4 regions of the Mesorhizobium sp. M0088 genome follow, and region 1 is predicted to be linked to each of the others. Evidence: riboswitches for the same ligand, from Rfam matches in the RefSeq annotation. Region 1 holds a riboswitch; each other region holds the start of a gene.

The links. Region 1 has a riboswitch for cobalamin ahead of NKJ67_RS24280 (ABC transporter ATP-binding protein). Riboswitches for the same ligand answer to the same signal wherever they lie in the genome.
Region 2: another riboswitch for cobalamin. It lies ahead of NKJ67_RS02225 (aromatic ring-hydroxylating oxygenase subunit alpha); the one in region 1 lies ahead of NKJ67_RS24280 (ABC transporter ATP-binding protein).
Region 3: another riboswitch for cobalamin. It lies ahead of NKJ67_RS32610 (DUF1636 family protein); the one in region 1 lies ahead of NKJ67_RS24280 (ABC transporter ATP-binding protein).
Region 4: another riboswitch for cobalamin. It lies ahead of bluB (5,6-dimethylbenzimidazole synthase); the one in region 1 lies ahead of NKJ67_RS24280 (ABC transporter ATP-binding protein).

Annotation. Positions count from the first base shown of each region.
Region 1 is NZ_JAMYUI010000021.1:120,300-125,667, forward strand. Features, by position in the region: gene NKJ67_RS24270 (FecCD family ABC transporter permease) at 1-146, opposite strand, end outside; gene NKJ67_RS24275 (ABC transporter substrate-binding protein) at 282-1,229, opposite strand; gene NKJ67_RS24280 (ABC transporter ATP-binding protein) at 1,279-2,067, opposite strand; cobalamin riboswitch at 2,230-2,436, opposite strand; gene NKJ67_RS24285 (AraC family transcriptional regulator) at 2,693-3,526, shown strand; gene NKJ67_RS24290 (DSD1 family PLP-dependent enzyme) at 3,531-4,670, opposite strand; gene NKJ67_RS24295 (D-arabinono-1,4-lactone oxidase) at 4,670-5,368, opposite strand, start outside.
Region 2 is NZ_JAMYUI010000001.1:489,864-495,231, forward strand. Features, by position in the region: gene NKJ67_RS02205 (ABC transporter ATP-binding protein) at 1-1,072, shown strand, start outside; gene NKJ67_RS02210 (DUF680 domain-containing protein) at 1,149-1,385, opposite strand; gene NKJ67_RS02215 (DUF680 domain-containing protein) at 1,453-1,653, opposite strand; gene NKJ67_RS02220 (DUF680 domain-containing protein) at 1,740-1,937, opposite strand; cobalamin riboswitch at 2,447-2,648, shown strand; gene NKJ67_RS02225 (aromatic ring-hydroxylating oxygenase subunit alpha) at 2,764-4,011, shown strand; gene NKJ67_RS02230 (FAD-binding oxidoreductase) at 4,037-5,137, shown strand; gene NKJ67_RS02235 (PqqD family protein) at 5,267-5,368, shown strand, end outside.
Region 3 is NZ_JAMYUI010000038.1:31,625-36,992, reverse strand. Features, by position in the region: gene cobN (cobaltochelatase subunit CobN) at 1-450, opposite strand, end outside; gene cobW (cobalamin biosynthesis protein CobW) at 469-1,521, opposite strand; gene NKJ67_RS32610 (DUF1636 family protein) at 1,524-1,952, opposite strand; cobalamin riboswitch at 1,992-2,195, opposite strand; gene NKJ67_RS32605 (winged helix-turn-helix domain-containing protein) at 2,225-3,424, opposite strand; gene NKJ67_RS32600 (NADH-quinone oxidoreductase subunit A) at 3,756-4,121, shown strand; gene NKJ67_RS32595 (NuoB/complex I 20 kDa subunit family protein) at 4,112-4,693, shown strand; gene NKJ67_RS32590 (NADH-quinone oxidoreductase subunit C) at 4,698-5,300, shown strand; gene NKJ67_RS32585 (NADH-quinone oxidoreductase subunit D) at 5,301-5,368, shown strand, end outside.
Region 4 is NZ_JAMYUI010000003.1:185,382-190,749, forward strand. Features, by position in the region: gene NKJ67_RS05175 (pirin family protein) at 43-963, opposite strand; gene NKJ67_RS05180 (DUF2277 domain-containing protein) at 1,003-1,269, opposite strand; gene NKJ67_RS05185 (exodeoxyribonuclease VII small subunit) at 1,380-1,631, opposite strand; gene NKJ67_RS05190 (histone deacetylase family protein) at 1,635-2,561, opposite strand; cobalamin riboswitch at 2,683-2,862, shown strand; partial or broken gene bluB (5,6-dimethylbenzimidazole synthase) at 2,911-3,540, shown strand; gene NKJ67_RS05200 (hypothetical protein) at 3,663-4,646, opposite strand; gene NKJ67_RS05205 (TetR/AcrR family transcriptional regulator) at 4,934-5,368, opposite strand, start outside.

The DNA of each region.
Region 1 (5,368 bases):
TTGCCGACCGGCCCGGACACGTCGTGCCCACTGAAGCCGATTGCGCGGCCAAGTGCTGCAACAACGTCGGTCAGCGGGATCAGCGTCGAGCCATAGGCGATCGACAGCAATGCGAGAGCAGCGATCGCCGCCGCTCCCACCAGCATGGCCAGTGCGAATGCCGGATGGCGCAAACCTGGAAATGCGTCGTGTCTGTCAGGACGCGTGCGACGCACTACCAGGATCTTTTGCTCATGCATGTCGCTGCCCCAAAACCGCTGCGCACTTTTGGGCGACAGGCATCAAAACGCTTCCGGATGCATGGCCTTGGCGATTTTGTCGATCGCTTCGATATTGGCGGGTCCGGGTGTCAGTTCGGCATAGCGCAGGGCGACGAAGCGCTCGTTCTTGACCGCGTCCGTCTCTTTCATGGCCGGATGGACCTTCAGGAAATCGAGCAGCTTCTTGTAGCCGCCGCCACCCTGGTAATCGAGCAGGATGAGGAATTGCGGATTGCGCGACGCCACCGTTTCCCAGTCCGTGTTGCCCCAGCTGGTGTCCATGTCGGCCATGATGTTGTCGCCGCCGGCGGCTGATATCATGGCGCTGGGGATGGCGAACTTGCCTGCGGTGAAGGGCTTGTCCTCGCCGGAATCATAGAGAAACACTCGCGTTGCCTTGCCGTTGCCGACCTTGGCGGTGATGTCGGCGAGCCGCGTCTTCCAGCCGGCAACAAGCTTCTCCGCCTCGGCCTCCTTGCCGAAGATCTTGCCCAGCTTTTCGACGTCGCCATAGAGCAGGTCCATCGAGGCGGCTGGACGGCTCTTGTCGAGATGGACGCAGCTTTCCGTCAGCACCAGCGTCTTGATGCCGTGCGGGGCAAGCGTATCGGGTGTCACCTCGCCGCCCGGCTTCATGCCATAATACCAGCCGGCGAAGAAGAAATCCGGCTCGACCGCGACGAGGTTTTCGAGCGTCGGATATTTCGGCGCCAGTTCCGGGATCGAACCCTGCTCGGCCTTGAATTCGGGACCCACCTTGTACCATCCGGTGATGCCGGTCAGGCCGACGATCGACGGCTGCAGTTTCAGCGCGAAAGCCATCTCGGCCATGTTGAGATCCTGGATGACGGCGCGCTTCGGCGGCGCATCGAAGGTCAGCGGCTTGCCGCAGCTGTCGACCGTGACCGGGAAGGCCAGGGCTGTCGAGGCCAGCAGCGAGAAGACAAGCGAAAAGGCCAGGCGTTTCACGGGTTTGCTCCTTGTGGATGGGATTGGGTCGACTATGAAATGGCTTCAATCACGTCGGCGGCGCGGCACGGTTCGGCACATCGAACACCGTCAGTTCGCGGTCTTCGGTCGGATGGCGCAGACGCAGCACATCGATGCCGAAAATCTCGCGGATCAGCTTTTGGGTCAGCGCTTCGCGCGGTGCGGCGAGCGCTTGCAGACGGGCATGGTTCATCACCGCCACCCTGGTGGCGAACGGTGCCACCAGCGCCAGATCGTGCAGCACCGCGATCACCGTCATCTCGAAGCCTGCCACGAGGTCGAGCAGTTCGCCGCGGGCACGCGGGTCGAGATGGTTGGTCGGCTCGTCGAGGAACAGGATTTTTGGCTGCTGGGCGATGGCGCGCGCAAGTTGGGCGCGCTGGCGCTCGCCGCCCGACAGCGAGCCGATGGTGCGGCCAAATAGCGGCAGCAGGCCGGTCCGGCGCAGTGCATCGACGACGATCTCGCGCTCCTCGCTCCTGCGCCGCAGCCCGGCGTGCGGAACCCGGCCAAGCTCGACATAGTCGATCACCGCCAGCCGCGGATCGGGCTGGTCGGTCTGGCCGACCACGGCAATGTGCAGCGCCCGTTCGGCGGCTGAAATCCTGTCCAGGCGGCGCCCGCCGAGCTTCACCTCGCCGGAGCTCGGACGCAGCATGCCCGACAGCATGCGCAGCAGCGTCGTCTTGCCGGCGCCGTTGGGACCGATGATGGCAAGGCGATCGCCGGCGGCCACCGAGAAGCTGACCGCATGGACCAGATCCCGCCCATTCGCCGTCACGCAGAGGTCACGGGCTTCGAGAAGCGCTACGGTCATCGGCTGCTGCCCGCCGGCTTGTCGGGACGGCAAAGCGTATATACGACGATGCGATGGATGGAGCCGTCCAACTTTCCGTCACTTTCCAAAACTGGCGACGGAAGGAAGCTGGCGAACCGGCCGACAAGACCGGAGTTCGCGTTTCCTCCCGGCACACCCCGTCCGGTCAACTCAGTGATGGCAGGTCTCCTGGCTCACGGGTCGTTGCGCCATCCAGCCTTCCCAGCCTTGCCGGCCAGTGGCATTCACGGATTTTGCTCGCCGCTTACAGTTGCGGGGGCAGCCACGGTCTGGACCTGCGCAGGCCTCACCGTGTTCCCTTTTCACCCCTCGCCTTTCGACTCGGGGACCATCACCGCTTCAGCGTAGGTTTCCCCCAATCGCTTCGCAATGGATTTCTCGGACGGAGTGGTGGGCCAGCTAAGGGAAACAGGCATTTCATGCTCTCGATATGTAATAATATAACATACCTAAGAGATGACGCCGGTCGCTGTCAAGCGAAAGCTCATGGGGGCGGTTGGCCGGATGGCGACCGGCGTCGGGACAGATTGCACGGGATGCGCAATTTCGATCAAACTGGCCGTGCCAGGAAACGGCAGGATGATCTGGCCAATGCGAGGAGAAAATGGACCCGACCGAGAAAGCGCTGTGGTTCGTCGAAAGCCATCTGCCGGAGGCGATCTCGCTTGATGATGTCGCGCAAAGCAGCGGCGTGTCGCGTTTTCATGTGACGCGCGCCTTCGGCGCCGCCACCGGCCGGTCGGTGATGGGCTACATGCGCTCACGCCGGCTGACCGAGGCGGCGCGCAAGCTGGCGGGCGGGGCGCCCGACATCCTCGCCGTCGCGCTCGACGCCGGCTACAACTCGCATGAGGCGTTCACCCGTGCCTTCCGCGATCAGTTCGGCACCACGCCGGAACTGGTGCGCGCGCAGGGCACACTCGACAAGCTCGACCTCGTGGAGCCGATCCTGATGGACCAGTCCCTCCTCACCAATCTCGAACCGCCGCGTTTCGAGACCAGCCGGCCGTTCCTGATGGCCGGCCTCGGCGAACGCTACAGCTGCGAAACCAGCGCCGCCATCCCGATGCAGTGGCAGCGCTTCGGCCCCTATATCGGCAACATTCCGGGCGAGACCGGCGACGTCGCCTATGGCGTCTGCGTCAACGGCGACGATGCCGGCAATTTCGACTACATCGCCGGCGTCGAAGTGTCTGACTTCTCCGACCTGCCCAGGGACTTCTACCGGGTGCGGGTGCCGGCGCAGAAATATGCGGTCTTTGCCCACCGCGAACACATCTCGACCATCCGCCGGACGGTCAACACGATCTGGAACAAATGGCTGCCGGCCTCCGGGCATGAGATCGCGGACGCGCCGGAATTCGAACGCTACGGCCCCGAATTCGACCCGCGCAGCGGCAAGGGCGGGCTGGAGATCTGGATACCGGTGAAGGCGTAGTCGGTCAGGCCATCGGCAACGCCGGCCAGCGATCGGCGATCCGGCCGCCGGAAAACACCGCGATCGACCCGAACTGCTGCAGCACGGCTTCGCTCTGCGTCGGCCTTAGAAACGCGTAGTCCCCGGGCTTTGCGGTCGCGTCGGCGGGCAAGCCCATGAATTGCTGGTTGGAGGACAGGCCGAGCAGCCCGTTCGCCTTCATGCCTTCTGGGAAGACCGGCTCGGCCATCCACTTGCCGCCATAGAGGTAGCAACCCTTGCGCGGGAACCGGCCGAGCGCCTGCAGCAGGCGAGTGACGGCCGGCGGGCCGGGCAGCATCGGCTCGACCATTTTCAGGATCGGCGTGGCGATGAAGGCCGCCGGCTGGAAGCCGTCGAGGCCTGGCGTATCGAAGTCGCTGGGCAGCACAAAGGCCGAGCCCATCGAGACCTCATTGGCCGCGCCGCCATGATGAAGCAGCGCGGTCTTGCTGCCGCCGATGTTCAGGATGCGGCGCTGGTCGGCGCCGAGACAGGCGACGAACGCCGAGGCCTGCGCCGACGCCTTTGCCAATGCCTTTGCCGGTCCGCCGAAAAGGCCAGGAATGAGCGGCGCATGCGCCTCGTAGGCCATGACGCCTTCGCAATGCAGCCGGGCCGGCAACGCGCTCAACGCCTCCGACAAGGCGTCAGGATTGGCGAACCCGCCGCGATGCAGCCCGACATCGATCTCGAAAGCGATGCGCAGGCCGATGCCGAGTTCGTCTGCCAGCGCGCCATATTCCGCCAGTCTTTCCTCGCTGTCGATCAGCCAGCAGACGCGCGACCAGTCGGTATCGGCTTTCACCAGCGCCGCCCTTGCCGCGCCGATCGGCATCGGCTTGCCGTAGAGCAGATCGGCATCCGGGAACGCCTTCAGCACCGCCTCGCTGATCGGCGGGTGGAAGGTCATGAAGCGCTCACTGCCAAGCGCCTTGGCGATATACGCAAGCAGCGGCAGGCAGGCGAGCGATTTGTCGACCAGCCGCACGGCCAGGCCGGGATCCACTCTCCCCTTCACCAGGGCAATGTTGCTGTCCAGCCGGTCGCGATCGAGCAGCAGGCAGGGCTGGAAGATGCCGGCTTCCTTCAGCGCATCCGAGAGGGTGGAAAAATAGGTGCTCATCATTCGATGCCGAACAAGCCGGCCATGTAGGGGGAGACGAAGCGGTTTTGCGGATCGATGTCGCGGCGCACCGCCATGGCATCGTCCCAGCGCGGGTAGAGCTTTTTCATATCCGCCGCTTTCAGGCTGTGCATCTTGCCCCAATGCGGCCTGCCGCCATATCTGCGGAAGATCGGCTCTGCCGCCCGCATGAACGGCAGAGGATCGTTCGCTGCATCATGGTGGATGGCGATGGAGCAGGTCAGCCTGTTGTAGAATGGCGAAAGCCAGAACTGGTCCGGCGCGACCGAGCGCACCTCCATCGGGAAATAGACCTCGGGAAAGCGCTTCTCGGTCAGCTCGATGATCTCGGCCAGCGCCTTCGGCCCCTCCTCGAACGGCAAATGATATTCCATCTCGTTGAACTTGGTCTGCCGGTCGCTGGCATAGACGTTGAGCCAGTCCTGCACGTAGTCCTCGGCGGGAAATCTGGCGGCCGCCGAACGGATCAGGCGGCCACGCAGCGATGGCAGCCAGGCAAGTGAGGTGCGCAGCCGACGCAGCGTCCTCAAACCCGCCTCGTCCTCTTCCGGCGGCCGTGCGGTGGGTGCGGCGTCGCTGAAATCGCTGGCGATGAACTGCGCATAGCCGGAGAACGGAATGTAGTAGAATTCGGCCGAGCGATGCGCGGCCATCATCGCCTCGAAGTCGCGCAGCAT
Region 2 (5,368 bases), on a different contig from region 1:
CAATCTGAACATTCTCCACGGCATCGACCTCGATATTAAATCGGGCGAGTTCATCGTCTTCGTCGGCCCGTCGGGCTGCGGCAAGTCGACATTGCTGAGATCGATCGCCGGGCTCGAGGAAATCACCTCCGGCGAGCTCAGAATAGCCGGCGAAGTGGTGAACGACGTGCCGCCGTCGAAACGGGGCATCGCCATGGTGTTCCAGTCCTACGCGCTCTACCCGCACATGACCGTCTACGACAACATGGCGTTCTCGATGAAGATCGGCAAAGAGAACAAGGCCGAGATCGACCGCCGCGTGCGTCAGGCCGCCGAGATCCTGCAGCTGACCAAATATCTCGACCGCCTGCCCAAGGCGATGTCGGGCGGCCAGCGCCAGCGCGTCGCCATCGGCCGGGCCATCGTGCGCAATCCGAAGGTGTTCCTGTTCGACGAGCCGCTTTCGAACCTTGATGCGGCGCTGCGAGTCGCCACCCGCATCGAAATCGCCAAGCTCAAGGAATCGATGCCCAACACGACCATGATCTACGTCACCCACGACCAGGTCGAGGCAATGACGCTCGCCGACCGCATCGTGGTGCTCAAGGACGGCCATATCGAGCAGGTCGGCACGCCGATGGACCTCTACAAGAAGCCCGGCAATCTGTTCGTTGCGCAATTCATCGGCTCGCCGGCCATGAATATCCTGCCCGCAACCATCGACAAATCAGGCAATCCGACCGTCGTCAGCCATGTCGGCGGACGCAAGGCAACCGTGCCGATCGCGACGCCGGCTTCGGCAAAGGGCGCTGCGGTGAGTTTTGGCGTGCGGCCGGAGGACCTGATCATCGCCAGCGGCGCGGACTATCTGTTCGAGGGGACGGTCGACTATGTCGAGCAGCTCGGCGAGGTGCAGCTGGTCTATGTCGACATCGGTCGCGCCGACCTGCCGCTGGTGACCAAGCTGCCCGGCAATGTCGAGGTCAAGCGCGGTTCGACATTGCGGCTGAGCGCCAATGGCGAGGACCTGCATCTCTTCGACGCTGACGGACGGTCGTTTGCCCTTCATGAGGCTGAAGCGAAGGCGGCCTGAGGCAGAACCGCGTCTTGGACAAAAAAGAGCAGCGGGCCAGGCCCGCCGCTCTTTTTTTGAAGATCAGCTTCGGCTGTTAACGGCCGAAGAGATTCCGGTCGCTGCCCTGAGGAGCGGACTTCTCTACGTCGCCCGACGAATTGAGCAGCTTCTCGACGAGGCCACCGCTGTTGCGGACCGAGCTCGTATGCGCGCTGTCAACCGAAGTAACCGCAGGCTGGTTGGCGCCGTTGGAGCCAAAGTTGTCGCTGCCGGCGAAAGCACTGCCGGTGATGGCCAGAACGGCGGCGGCAGCAATAAGGATCTTGTTCATTTTAGTCTCCTGAATTCTGGATTTCGCCAGACGGCAGACACAGCTGCCGTCGCTTGCGAAATTGGTTTTAGCGACCGAAGAGGTTACGATCGCTGCCCTGAGCGGGTGTCTGGGCAGCCGGTTCCGAGGTCTTGGTGGAAGCCGTGTACGACTGGTCCACAGCGGCGGCAGGCTGGTTGGCGCCGTTCGAACCGTAGTTGTCGCTGCCCGCGAAAGCGCTGCCGGTGATGGCCAGAACGGCGGCGGCAGCAATGAGGATCTTGTTCATCTTAAATACTCCTGAATGTCTGAATTTCGAATGTCTGAATTTCGCCAGGGCAGCGGGCGAGCCCGCCGTCGACTGGGAATCGGCTGTTAGTTGTTGCCGAAGAGGTTGTGGTCAGCACCCTGGGCAGGCGCCTGAGCAGCCGGTTCCGACTTCTTGGTCGAAGCGGTGTACGAGCTGTCGACAGCAGTGGCTGCCGCGGCGTTCGAACCGTAGTGGTCGCTACCAGCGAAGGCGCTGCCGGAAATGGCCAGAAGGGCTGCGGCAGTGAGAATGATCTTTTTCATTTTTGTACTCCAGTATCGTCTTTTTCCGTCCGTCTAGCGGCGTGTCTTGGAAATGAAATCGCGTCGTTCGGACAACCCCGATGTGGGAGGGCAACCCCGCCTTTTCCAATCACGAAGTTGTTCCGTGTGGACCATGAATCCACACCTTGAAATTGTGCCAGGGGAATCTAGAGATACATTTTTGCTTTCTATATCAGCATGTTAAGTTTAACCATCCGATGGATCACTGACTGTTTCAAAGGCCCGGCGTTCACACCATCCTGCACGCACCGTCAACAGAAACGAACCGTTCGGTTCGATTTTAGGTCAAGCTAATAGTCACTTTTCGAAACCGTTAACCTTTTTTGACCCCCGCCAAGGGTCGGACTCGGGAAGATCGCAGCCGGCAAATGGCCGCCCGGGAGGCGGGATTTCGGCCCGCGACGATCTGCGGTGACGTTTCGCATGCCGTGTCGCGCCGCATGGATACGATGTCGTTTTCATGCCGACGGCGCGCCAGCGATCGTGGTTAGATCATACCCATCTCAGGTGCCGCTTCGTGACGACGAGGCGGAGAATTGGGAAGCCGGTCAGAATCCGGCGCTGCCCCCGCAACGGTGGTGGAGTTCAAGTCGCAACGGGAGACCACTGGGCAACTGCCTGGGAAGGTGTCGCGATGGTCCGCAAGGACAACTCCAGAGCCCGGAAACCAGCCCGAGATTTTTAGACTCGACTGATCGCGGTGGGCGGTCAAGAGGTGGATAGCGCATGTCCGGCACCTAGCCGGCCTGCGTTTCAATCCTTCCTCCATCACCACCAGTTCAGTCCTTAGAAACGAGGACAGGACATGGATACCCGCAACGACATGCTGAGGCTCCTGAAGGGGCGCCGGCAAGGCTTTTCGCTGGAGCAGCCCTTCTACACCGATCCAGACTACTTCAAGCTCGACATGGAGCTGATCTGGTATCGCGACTGGCTGTTCATCGGCCATGATTGCGAACTGCCGAAGCCGGGCAGCTACATCACCGTGCAGATCGGCGACTATCCGGTCGTCCTTGTCCGCGACCAGCAAGGCAAGATCAACGCCTTCCACAATTCCTGCCGCCATCGCGGCAGCCGCGTGTGCAACGCGGAAAAGGGTACGGCGGCAAAGCTCGTCTGCCCCTATCATCAGTGGACCTATGAGCTGGACGGCCGCCTGCTGTTTGCCCGCCAGATGGCCGACGGTTTCGACAAGAGTGATTTCGGCCTGAAGCCGGTCGCCTGCGAGAGCGTCGGCGGCTACATCTTCATCTGCCTGGCCAAGGAGCCGGCGGATTTCGCGCCGATGCGGGCGATGATCGAACCTTATCTTTTGCCGCACCGTTTGCGTGAGGCAAAGATCGCCTTTGAGAGCACGATCATCGAGAAGGGCAACTGGAAGCTGGTCTGGGAAAACAACCGCGAGTGCTACCACTGCGTCGCCAATCACCCCGAACTGTGCAAGACCTTCCCCGAGGCTCCGACCGTGACCGGCGTCCAAGGCGCCGACAGCGACCCTGAAATGGTCGCGCACTGGGCCAGATGCGAGGCATCAGGCTTGCCGAGCAAATTCCGCATCGATCCGGCAGGGCAGTACCGCGCCACCCGCGCGCCGCTGCTGCGCGATGCCGTCAGCTACACCATGACGGGAAAACGGGCGGTCCAGAAGAACCTGTCCGACAGCGTTTCAACCGACCGCATCGGCTCCTTGCTGCTCTACCACTATCCGACCACCTGGAACCATATCCTCGGCGACCACGCCGTCACCTTCCGCGTGCTGCCGATCAGTGCCACGGAAACCGCGGTGACGACGAAATGGCTCGTCCACAAGGATGCGGTCGAAGGCGTCGACTACGACCTCGCTGAGCTCACCCATGTCTGGACCGAGACCAACGACCAGGACCGCCGCATCGTCGAGGAAAACGCCTTCGGCATCCTGTCGCCGGCCTACGAACCAGGCCCCTATTCGGAGCTGCATGAGGGCGGCGTGATCCAGTTCGTCGAGTGGTACGCGTCGTTCATCGGGCCGCGCCTTGCCGAAGGCGGCCGGCCGGCCCTGCGCAGCGTCGCCTAGCTCAGGGGACAAGAGGATGAATGCGATGACGGACCTTGGCCTCTATCGCCATCTCGACCAGATGACGCCCTGGAACGACCGGCTGCAGGTGCTGGAAGTGATCGGCGTCAGCGACGAAGCGCCGGACGTGAAGACCTTCACCTTCCGCTCCGACAACCAGACCTGGTTCCGCTACAAGCCGGGCCAGTTCGTGACGCTGGAACTGCCGACATTGGACGGGCCGCTGATGCGCACCTACACGCTGTCGTCCTCGCCGTCGCGGCCATTCTCGATCGCGGTGACGGTCAAGGCGCAGGCGGGCAGCACCGGCACGCGCTGGATGTTCGACCATCTGACGCCGGGCTCGCACGTCAAGGCCTATGGGCCGACCGGTGATTTTTCGCTGCATAGCCACCCGGCGGCCAAATATCTGTTCATTTCGGCGGGCTCCGGCGTGACGCCGATGATGTCGATGCTGCGCTGGTTGAACGACTGTGCGCCATGGACAGATGTCGGCTTCGTCAACTGTGCGCGTCGCCCGGAAGAGATCATTTTCCGCAAGGAACTCGAGCTGCTCGGCAGCCGCATGCCCGGCCTGTCGCTAGGCTTCATGATCGAGGAGCGGTCGAGCCGCGAGGGCTGGTTCGGCCATATGGGCCGCATCGACGCGATCCGGCTGCCATTGCTGGCGCCCGATTTCCGCGAGCGCGAGATTTTCTGCTGCGGCCCCGATCCCTTCATGCGCGCCGTGCGCGGCATGCTGGACGCCGCCGGCTTCGACATGGCGAAATACCATCAGGAAAGCTTTGCTGCGCCTGCCGTGGAGGAGATCCCGGCGCCGTTCTCGCCGCCGGCGGAGGACGGCGCTGCTGCTGCCGTCGAGGCCGTGACACCTATCCGGTTTTCGCTTTCCGATGTCGATGCCGAATGCGTCGCCGGCCAGACCGTGCTGCAGACGGCACGCGCCTCTGGGGTGCGGATTCCCGCCGCCTGCGAGTTCGGCCTGTGCGGCACCTGCAAGGTGAGGAAGGTCGCGGGCGATGTCGAGATGAGTCACAATGGCGGCATCCTCGATCACGAAATCGAGGACGGCTTTATCCTCGCCTGTTGCTCGAAGCCGCTTTCTGCGCTTGAAATCGAAGCGTGACCGGCTGCGCTCGCCCCCGAGCCTGCGCCATCTTGCCAAAAACCCTGCAAATGGTTAGACGCCTGCAACGGTGGGGTTGACCGTAGGCCCGAAGATCATCTCCGCGGCCTGCTCGGCGGGGGAGCAAACATGCGACAATCCGGCATCTATGCCATTGCCAGCAAGGATATCGTCTTTGAATCCTTCGACGGCGAAGCCGTCGTTCTTGACCTGACCACGGGTAAATATTTC
Region 3 (5,368 bases), on a different contig from region 1:
ATTCGCCGGGCCGCCCTCGCGGAAATAGTCGAGCAGGCCGTCCAACTCTTCGCGCGGCAGCGTGGAGGCTTCGATCAGGCGCAAATCCTCGTCGCGGCATTCGCCGGGCAGCAGCGCCAGTTTTATGCCGCGTTCGCGGGCGGTCGAGGCGAGCTGGTCGCAGCCGTAGCGCCACCAGTCGTAGCCGCCGAGGATGCGCACGAGGATGATCTTGGCGTGGCGGGCGACGCTGTCGATCCAGAGGTCGACGGACATGGGATGGCGCAGGTCACGAAGTGCGGCCAGCCGCATCGAGGGCAGGCGGCCGGCATCGGCCTTCCAGGCTGCCGCCAGTCCGGCGAGGTCGCTGTCGGTGAAGGACAGCGCCACGATATCCGCCGGCGTCTGCCGCAGATCGACCGGCTCGGCGAGGTCGTCGAGCGAGGCGGATGTCGTGGTGAGGATGTGCATCGCGACCCGTGTCCGAAATCAGCCGGCGAGTATACGCTCGATCGCCGGGCGGTTCAGCCCTTTCAGGCCGATGACGACGAGACGCGAGCGGCGGTCGTCCTGCGCAGTCCAGGCGCGGTCATAGTAATGATTGACGCGCGGCCCGACGGCCTGCAGCAAGAGCCGCATCGGCTTGCCGCCGACTTCGACGAAGCCTTTTACGCGCAGCACGTTCTCTTCTTCTGCGACGGTGGCGACGCGCTTTGCCAGCTCGTCCGGATTGGCGATCGAGGCAATGTCGACGATGAAGGTGTCGAAGTCGTCATGCTCGTGGTCGAACGCGCCGTCATGATGGGACTTGCGGTTCTGGATGTCGTCCTCGACGGCGAGACCGAGCCCGAGCAGCACCGAGGGATCGACCTTGCCATGCGATGTCGGCACGATCTTCACCGCGCGGGCGGAGTGTTCGCCAATGATGGTATTGGCGCGGGCGGTGCCGGCGGCGTCCATCAGGTCGCTCTTCGACAGGATGATCAGGTCGGCGCAGGCGATCTGGTCCTCGAACAGTTCTTCCACCGGGTCGTCGTGGTCGAGCGTCTCGTCCCCGGCGCGCTGCGCCTGCAGGGCATCCATGTCGTTGGCGACGCGGCCTTCGGCCAAGGCCGGGCCGTCGACCACGGCAATGACGCCATCGACAGTCACCCGGCTTTTCACGCTCGGCCACTGGAAGGCCTGGACCAGCGGCTTGGGCAGCGCCAGGCCCGAAGTCTCGATCAGGATGTGGTCGACCCTCGGCGTCAGCGACAGGATCTTGTCAAGCGCCGGGACGAAATCATCGGCGACGGTGCAGCAGATGCAGCCATTGGCCAGTTCGACGATGTTTTCCTCCGGGCAGGTGTCGATGCCGCAGCCCTTCAGGATCTCGCCGTCGATGCCGATGTCGCCAAACTCGTTGACGATGATGGCAATGCGCTTGCCGCCGGCGTTTTCCAGGAGATGGCGGACCAGCGTCGTCTTGCCGGCGCCGAGGAAGCCGGTGACGACGGTGCAGGGAACGCGGGAGAGGTTCGCAGACGAATCTGGGGCAGTCATGGTCAGTCCTTCAGCATGTCGAGGGGAGGGATGCGGGCAACGAGGCCACGCTTCAGGCTATCGGGACGGCCACGCCAGGGAATGAGACCGTCGGTCGAGGTGGCGAAAAGCTTGGCGCCCGTGACGAGGTCGGCGCCGCTGGTCTCGGTCAGGTCGCCAAAGACATAGCTCCAGCAGCCGTCGCGCAGGATGGCGGCGCTGAGGCGCCGCTTGCAATTGCCAAGGCATTCGACGCTGCGGATGCGGATGTCGTCGCCGGATGCGGCGCGGCGCGTATCCTCCGCCAGCAATTCGCCGGCGCGAGGATGGGCGTCGGAGCCGGTCTCATCGCGGCAGGAGGCGCAGACGATGATGGTGACGCCGGCCAAGGCATCATCATGGCCGGACGAAATATCCGCTGTGCCAGCCGAAAAACTGCTGTCGTGGTCCAAAGATCGGGCTCCTTGCCCGGAAACCCGCCGGGCGATCGGATTCTATAGTCGCAGACGGCAGGTCTCCTGGCTCGCGGGTCATCGCCTTGGGTAGCCGCCTTCCCGGGAACTCCCAGTGGCTTTCGGCCTTGGCTCTTCGCTTACAGTTGCGGGGACAGCCGCGGATTTGGGATTTTGCCCCGCACCGCATTCCCTCTTAGCTCTTGCCGTTGCGGGCAAGAGACCATCTGAACCGGATTTAGGCTTTTGCGGGCGGCGGTGTCAACGCGAGCTTACGACATGGCGATGTCGGCCAGCGCCGGACCCAAATCGCCGGCCGGGGTCACTTCCATGCGCTCAAGGCCAAGCCAGCCCTGCATCTGCTTCAATTCCTCGAACAGTTCTGCAGCGGTTTCAGGTGGCGCCTTGGGCTCGGCGTAGGCCGCATGGACCCGCAGCACGCTGGCCGGACGATCTGCCTTGAGGTCGACGCGTGCCACGATCCTGTCGCCGAGCAGGAACGGCAGGACATAGTAGCCGTATTGCCGCTTGTCGGCCGGCGTGTAGATCTCGATGCGGTAGTGGAAGTCGAACAGCCGCTCTGTGCGCGAGCGTTCGAAGACGACAGGATCGAACGGCGCCAGCAGGGCGCGGGCCTCGACTTTGCGCGGCAGGCGGGCATCCCGGTGAAGATAGGCCGGCTTGTCCCAGCCTTCGACGCGCATCGGCAGCAATTCGCCGGTTTCAACCAGTTCCTCCAACCGGCCTTTCATATCGGCCGGCGACAGGCGGAAATAATCGCGCAAATCGCCTGAAGTCGCCACGCCGTGGGCGCGGGCGGAAATGCGCAGCAATTCGCGGTGCGCGTCCTCAGGCGTCGGCACCGGCAGATCGAGGACCGCCTGCGGCAGCACGCGCTCGGGCAGATCATAGAAGCGCTCGAAACCGCGACGGTGCGCCGTGGTGATGCGTCCGGCCCAGAACAGCCATTCGAAGGCATGCTTGGCGTGGCTCCAGCCCCACCAGCCGCCCGAGCCTTTCTGGCCTTCGAGCGCGGAAGCGGCGATCGGGCCGCGCTCGGCGACCTGGCGGTAGATCTCCTCGATATAGGCGGCATGTTCGCGGCCCCATTTGGCGAGGCCCAGATACATTTCGTCGCCGCGCTCGGCGCGCTGCATGCGCCAGCGCATCAGCGGGTAGGTCTCGACCGGCAGGAAGGACGCCTCGTGCGCCCAGTATTCGAAAACCGTGCGCTTACGCGTCACGGCCGCGTTGTCGAGCAGCGAGAACGGGTAGGGACCAAGGCGCGAATAGAGCGGCATATAATGAGCGCGCACCACCGCGCTGACGGAATCGATCTGCAGCAGGCCGGTGCGGGAGAGGGTGCGGGCAAAATGCCGGCGGTCGGGCGTGCCGGTCGGGCGGGGATCGAGAAACCCCTGGGCGGCAAGCGCGATGCGACGGGCCGTGGGGAGCGAAATCTTTTCCTTCATGCAGGCATCACTTTGAAGTGTTTTGACCGAGGGTCGAATGGCTGATTCCAACCCATGCTAGCAGGGTTTTGGCGGCATCCATGTCAGGAGAGAAAAGTGGAGTAAAAAGCGAAGGAAATCAAACAGGAGCGGATCGGACCAGTTTGCCGCGATATGCCGTCCAGGTCGGTGTTTTGAACAAGGTTTGACTTGCTTCGCTGGAAGTGCTGCGCTAACCCTCGCCGCGTTGCAGCATAGGCCCTTAAAACGGTTCAGCGGTTAAACTGTCACGCTTCCGCATTAGGGTCCGGTGCTGTAATCAAACTGGATTGGCGCCAACGGAAAGCCGAGCATGAACGCACTCTTGAGCTCATACCTGCCCATCGTCCTGTTCATAGGCGTGGCGCTGGTTGTCGGCCTGGCGCTGCTGGCCGCGCCCTTCCTGGTGGCCTACCGCAATCCCGATCCCGAAAAGCTTTCCGCCTATGAGTGCGGTTTCAACTCGTTCGACGACGCCCGCATGAAGTTCGACATCCGTTTCTACCTGGTGTCGATCCTGTTCATCATCTTCGACCTGGAAGTGGCCTTCCTGTTTCCGTGGGCGGTGTCGTTTTCGAAGATCGGCATGCTCGGTTTCTGGTCGATGATGGTGTTTTTGGCGGTGCTGACCATCGGCTTTGCCTATGAATGGAAAAAAGGAGCGCTGGAATGGGATTGAACGACAGTTCAGGCACCCTCGTCGCGCCGAAGCCCAAGGGTATTATCGATCCCAACACCGGCAGGCCGGTGGGGGAGGACGATCCCTTCTTCCTCGAGATCAACAACGAGTTGGCCGACAAGGGCTTTTTGGTCACTTCGACCGAGGCGCTCATCACCTGGGCGCGCAGCGGGTCGCTGATGTTCATGACGTTCGGCCTCGCTTGCTGCGCGGTCGAGATGATCCACACCTCGATGCCGCGCTATGATTCGGAGCGGTTCGGCGTCGCGCCGCGCGCGTCCCCGCGCCAGTCCGACATCATGATCGTCGCCGGCACGCTGACCAACAAGATGGCGCCGGCGCTGCGCAAGGTCTACGACCAGATGCCGGAACCGCGCTACGTCATATCGATGGGCTCCTGCGCCAATGGCGGCGGCTACTACCACTACTCCTATTCGGTGGTGCGCGGCTGCGACCGCATCGTGCCCGTCGATATCTATGTGCCCGGCTGCCCGCCGAGCGCCGAAGCGCTGCTCTACGGCATTCTTCTCTTGCAGAAGAAGATCCGCCGCACCGGCACGATCGAACGGTAAATCCATGACCGCATCCCTGAGCGAACTGTCGAACTATCTCGGCGAGAAGCTGATCGGCCGCGTGAACGAGGCTGATATCGCCTATGGCGAACTCACCATCCGCGTCGAGCCGCGCGATCTGGTCGAGGTCATGACCTTCCTGCGCGACGATGCGCGCTGCCAGTTCATCTCGATCATCGACGTCTGCGGCGCCGACTATCCGTCGCGGGCCAAGCGCTTCGACGTCGTCTATCATCTGTTGTCGCCGAAGCAGAATGTGCGCATCCGCATCAAGGTGCAGGCCGACGAGGAAACCATGGTGCCATCGATCACCGGCGTCTTTCCCGGTGCCGACTGGTTCGAGCGCGAGACCTACGATCTCTACGGCGTGCTGTTTTCGGGCCATCCCGATTTGCGCCGCCTGTTGACCGACTATGGTTTCGAAGGCCATCCGCTGCGCAAGGATTTCCCGCTGACCGGCTTCGTCGAGGTGCGCTACGACGACGAGGCCAAGCGCGTTATCTATGAGCCGGTCGAGCTCAAGCAGGAATTCCGCAATTTCGATTTTTTGTCCCCGTGGGAAGGTACGGATTACGTGCTGCCGGGTGACGAGAAGGCAAAGCAGTAAATGGCTGAAACTTCGGTCCGCAACTTCAACATCAATTTCGGCCCGCAACACCCTGCGGCGCACGGCGT
Region 4 (5,368 bases), on a different contig from region 1:
TTTGTCTATGCATTTCGTTCTGCCACTTTCGGGCGACAGGCATCAGCTTTCCGGCAGCGGGATGAATTCTTCCTCGTCTCCTGGAACGATGTCGAAGCGGCCCGTCTTCCATTCTTGCTTGGCCTGTTCGATGCGCTCCTTCGATGAGGAGACGAAATTCCACCAGATATAACGCTTCGAACCAAGAGAGGCGCCGCCGAACAGCATGAAATGCGCGCCGGTCAGCGACGACACGACGATCTCGTCACCGGGACGGAACACCAGCAGCCGTTCGGCTGGGAACACATCGCCCGAAATCGAGACCTCGCCTTCCAGCGTGTAAATGGCGCGCTCTTCCGCGTCGGCAGGGATTTTCACGCTGGCGCCGGGCGCCAGGCGCAGGTCGGCGTAGAGCGTCTCCGAGTCGGCCCTGACCGGCGACCGCAACCCCTGGAAATCGCCGATGATGAGGCGCCCGTTGACGCCTTCGGCATCGATCTCGGGAAGCCTGAGCGCTCCTGTGTTCTCGAACACAGGAGCCACCTCTTCCTTGTCGTCCGGCAGCGCCAGCCATGTCTGCAGGCCGGATACCGACATCGGCGCGCCACGCAGTTCCTCCGGCGTACGCTCCGAATGGACGATGCCGCGGCCGGCGGTCATCAAATTCACGTCGCCGGGCTGAATGACCATTTCGGTGCCGAGTGAATCGCGATGCCGGATCTTGCCGTCGAACAGATAGGTGACCGTCGACAGGCCGATATGCGGATGCGGACGGACGTCGAGCGCCTGGCCGGCCCGCAGGATGGCAGGACCCATGCGGTCGAAGAAGATGAACGGCCCGACCAGCCGCCTTTTTGCCGTCGGCAGGGCACGGCGCACCTGAAAACCGCCGATGTCCTTGGCGTTCGGAATGACCATCAATTCGATCTGGTCGCTGGCAAAGGCGTCGCCTGCCTCAGGGTCTTTCCCGGGGAAGAAGCTCATGGACTCTCCTTGTCGGCCGTCGAAGGCCGCCTGGCCGCGTCAGGCAAAGCGGATCGCCGCCTTTGCCCGCAGCTTGGCCGCCACCTCTTCGCGATTACGCGGATGCTGATGGGTTTCCAGGGAATCGAGCAGTTCGCGCGCCGAGGCCGCGATGGCTTCGACGGCATGGTCGAAGGCGTGCTGGTTCTGCTTCGAGGGCCGCGTCGTTCCGCTCAGCTTGCGGACGAACTGAAGAGCCGCGTCGCGCACCTCGTCAGGGGTTGCCGGCGGATCAAAATTGAACAGGGTCTTGATGTTTCTGCACATCGCTTCCGTATCTCCTCTTGTCCTTGAGCTGTTTCAATCGGGACGAGTTATATCCTCGATCATGATCATGTCCAAAAACCGGTGAGGCGAGCCTATGTTCGGACCGGGCCTCAATCCGCGTCGAGCGGCTCCGTTCCGACCGGCTTGCCGTCGCGCGACAGCCTGATCTTCTCGACCTTGTCCTCGGCGGCCTTCAGCAGCCGGTCGCAATGCGCCTTCAGCGCCTCGCCACGTTCATAGATCTTGATCGACTGGTCGAGCGGCACGTCGCCACGCTCCAGATCATCGACGATCTTCTCCAGCGCATCGAGTGCCTGCTCGAAGCTCATCGCCTTGACGTCTTCGTTGGTCTCATCGGCCATCATTCATCCTTTCATCAGTCGCCCGACATGGGCGGCGACCGAAAATGCCAATCCCTGCAGATCGTAGCCGCCCTCGAGCAGGCTGACGAGCCGGTTGCCGCTGTGGCGTGCCGCGCGCTGCATCAGCTGGCCGGTCGCCCAATCGAAATCATCCTCGGTCAGATTGATCTCGGCCAGCGGATCGCGGTGGTGCGCGTCGAACCCCGCCGAAATGATAATCAGGTCGGGCGCGAAATTGTCGAGCGCGGGCAGGACGCGCGACAGGAAGGCATCGCGAAACACCTCGCTGCCAGTCTGCGGCGCCAGCGGCGCGTTGACGATGTTGCCGGCGCCCGTTTCGTTCTTCGCTCCGGTGCCGGGATAAAGCGGCATCTGGTGTGTCGAGCAATAGAGCACCGACGGATCGTCCCAGAAAATGTCCTGCGTGCCATTGCCGTGATGCACGTCCCAGTCGACGATGGCAACGCGTTCGACACCGTGTTTCTTCTGCGCATAACGCGCCGCGATCGCCGCCGTGTTGAACAGGCAGAAGCCCATGGCCGTGGTCTTTTCGGCATGATGGCCGGGCGGCCGGGCGGCGACGAAGACGTTGTCGGCGCGGCCCGAAAAGACGTCATCGACGGCGGCGTTAGCGGCGCCGATCGCGGTGATCGCCGCTTGCCAGCTCTTCGGACTGGCAGTGGTGTCGGCATCGATGCGGGCAATCCCCTCGTCGGGAATGGCGGCGCGCACGCGGGCGACGAAATCGGCGGGATGCGCGTAGAGGATGGTGGCCTCGTCGCCTTCCGGCGCCTGGATACGATCGAGCCCGGCAAAGGCTTCCTCATCGAGCACGCGCTCGATGGCACGCAAGCGGTCGGGCCGCTCGGGATGTCCGGGCGGCGTGAGATGCTCGAGGAAGATCGGATGGGTGTAGAGACGGGTGGTCATCGTCCTAATCTAGTGACCCGGATCGACAAAGGCCATGCACGGGCGGCCGATGACTGGGGAAAATCGCGACTGCGTCCATTCGCGTCGCTGCAAGCATTGGCGTCCTCAGCACTTCGGCGTAAGGTTTTTGGTACTGCCTGGTGCCCGCCGCAAGCGGGAGAATCGGGAACACGGTTGAATTCCGTGGCGTGCCCAACGCTGTGAGGGGGACCGCGCCGGTAAATGCCACTGTCGATGACGGGAAGGCACCGGACGCGGGTTGATCCCGAGCCAGAAGACCGGCCTGGCAGGCATCGTCATCCGCATGGCCAGGCGGATGATATCAATTGCAATCGCAAGGGGACAAGCGATGCCGGAACACCTGACCGCTGCTGTTGGCGACGGATTTGACCAGAGTGCGCGCGATGCGGTCTATCGCGCCATGTTCACACGGCGCGACGTGCGCAGCCATTTCCTGCCCACCGCGATCGATGACGACGTGCTGGCGCGGCTGCTGCTTGCTGCCCATCACGCGCCATCGGTCGGCTTCATGCAGCCATGGAATTTCATTGTCATTCGTGACATCGAGCGACGGGCGGAGGTGCGCGACCTGTTCCTGGCCGCGCGCGAACAGGAACTGCCGGCGATCGAGGCGGAAAAACAGGCACTGTACCGCAAGCTCAAGCTGGAAGGCATCTGCGAAAGCGCGCTCAACATCTGCATCACCTGCGATAGGCAGCGCTCGAAGGGTTCGCCGCTGGGACGCTGGCACAATCCGGAGATGGATCTCTACAGCACCGTCTGCGCGGTGCAGAATTTCTGGCTGGCCGCGCGTGCCGAGGGCGTCGGTGTAGGCTGGGTCAGCATCATCGAAGCGCAGGCGCTAAAGCGGCTGTTGGCCATTCCGGACCACGTAACGCCGATCGCCTATCTCTGCGTCGGCCGTGTTTCCGAGTTCGCTCCCAAACCGGACCTTGAAACGCATGGCTGGGGACGGCGGCTGCCGCTGCCGGAGCTGATCATGAGCGAGACCTTTTCCGGGCAAGGCGAGACACAGCTCAAATCCACCGTGGCGCGCCTCAACACCGTTTCTGCCTCACCAGACATCACCCGCCCGGCCGATCAGGGTGTGGCGCCGGCCGTAGCCCAGCGCGAACCGCCGAAGGAGGCGAGCGCCTTGTCCTTGAGCTCCCTGAACTTCGACGACGCCTCGGCCAGCCGGGCGTCCCAGGCCGGATCCGGCACCTGGCCCGCGATGGTCTTGAAATAGACCTGCATCAGGCAGGCGATGGCGAAGGGTTCAATGAATGCCGCCTTGAATGCCCAGGCGAAGACGATGGCGAGCACAAAAGCCCAGCCGGCGAGCTGGCCAGGCATCAGGAACAGAATCGCGCCGGCAGGCGCCAGCATCATCAGAAAGATGATGAACGACACGCCCCACATGATGACCGCCAGCCAGACGGCGTTCTTGACCATGACCTTGCCGTTCTGGGCATAGAGCACGACGCCCTGGCGCGCCGTCTCGAAGGGCGAGGCTGAATTGATGCGGATGTTGTAGCCGAGGATGATCTCGTCGACATAGGTCAGCGACAGGCGGATCACCGTGTTGATGAAGGAGACCAGGCCGCTCAGGCCCGGTATCGGCAGGAAGGCGGCGATGCCGCCGAGCAGGCCGGTGATGGCGCGGATGGCGCCCTTGACGAGTTGGTCGACGACGAAAAGGATGTTGGCCTCGGCGAAACGCTGGGTCACGATATCCCTGGCATAGGCGATCTGGTCCTGACCGCCGGGAATGTCGCGGCCGTCGATCAGATGAACCATGACGGCGATGTGGCCGGCCTTGACGACATAGAGGATGTATTCGCGGATCCAATACACAGCGATCGAGACGAGGCCAAACCCGACCACGCCGCCCCACAGGGCAAAGGACATGGGCCCGTCGGGATCAGTGGAGATATGGCCGACGCCATAGCCGACCGAGGCGCCGGTGCCCGTCGCCATAATGTAGGCCAGCGTGATGCCGAAATAGACGATCATGCGAAAGACGATGAACGGCCAGGTCCGCATCATGATGGACACCGACCGGCCGATCTCAAAATCCCACATGTGCCCCGAATCTCCGCCTCAGAGATGGTGGAAGAGGATGGACTCAACCCTGCGATTGTCAATTGCCGGCCCTGACGCCAAAAGGCAACGAATTCGGGCTAACGGGTTTCTTCGGAGCCTTCGCCGGCGCGTAGGCTGACGGAGCATCAAACGAAAAACCCGCCTGTGCGGCGGGTCACTGGCGCAAATCAGCACCATGGACGAATATGTACCTTAGCTGAGGTCACCGAGTCAAGAAAAAATTCCTATCGGGAACAGCTGCCGGCACGAAAGCTCCGGTGGGAACTTCAATTCGACTGCGGGTCCGGCTTCTTGAGCAGGCCTTCGAGCAGTTGCTTGAACGCCGTCACCACCTTCTTCGACGTCGCTTCGGGGTCGCTCGAATTGGCGATCCGTTGCGCTGCCTGGCTGCTCGCTCCGTTGATCAATCGCGAGGCCGTCTCGGGGTCGAGGCTGGAGACAACGACCCCCTCGTCCTGCAGCGCGGTCAGATGGTCGGTCATTGAAGCGATGCACGCACTGCAATTCGGCCATTGCGCTGGATCCCCCAGCACGGCCGGGCCATCCCGGAACATGATGCGCTGGATTTCCGGCTCCAGCGCCATCTCGATATAGGTCGAGCACTCGTCGACGAAATGTTGCCAGCGGGTCGGCGCTCTCGACGCGACCTCATTGATGCGCGCCGCCATCTCGCCGTCAATCTGGGCTATGACCGCCTGCAG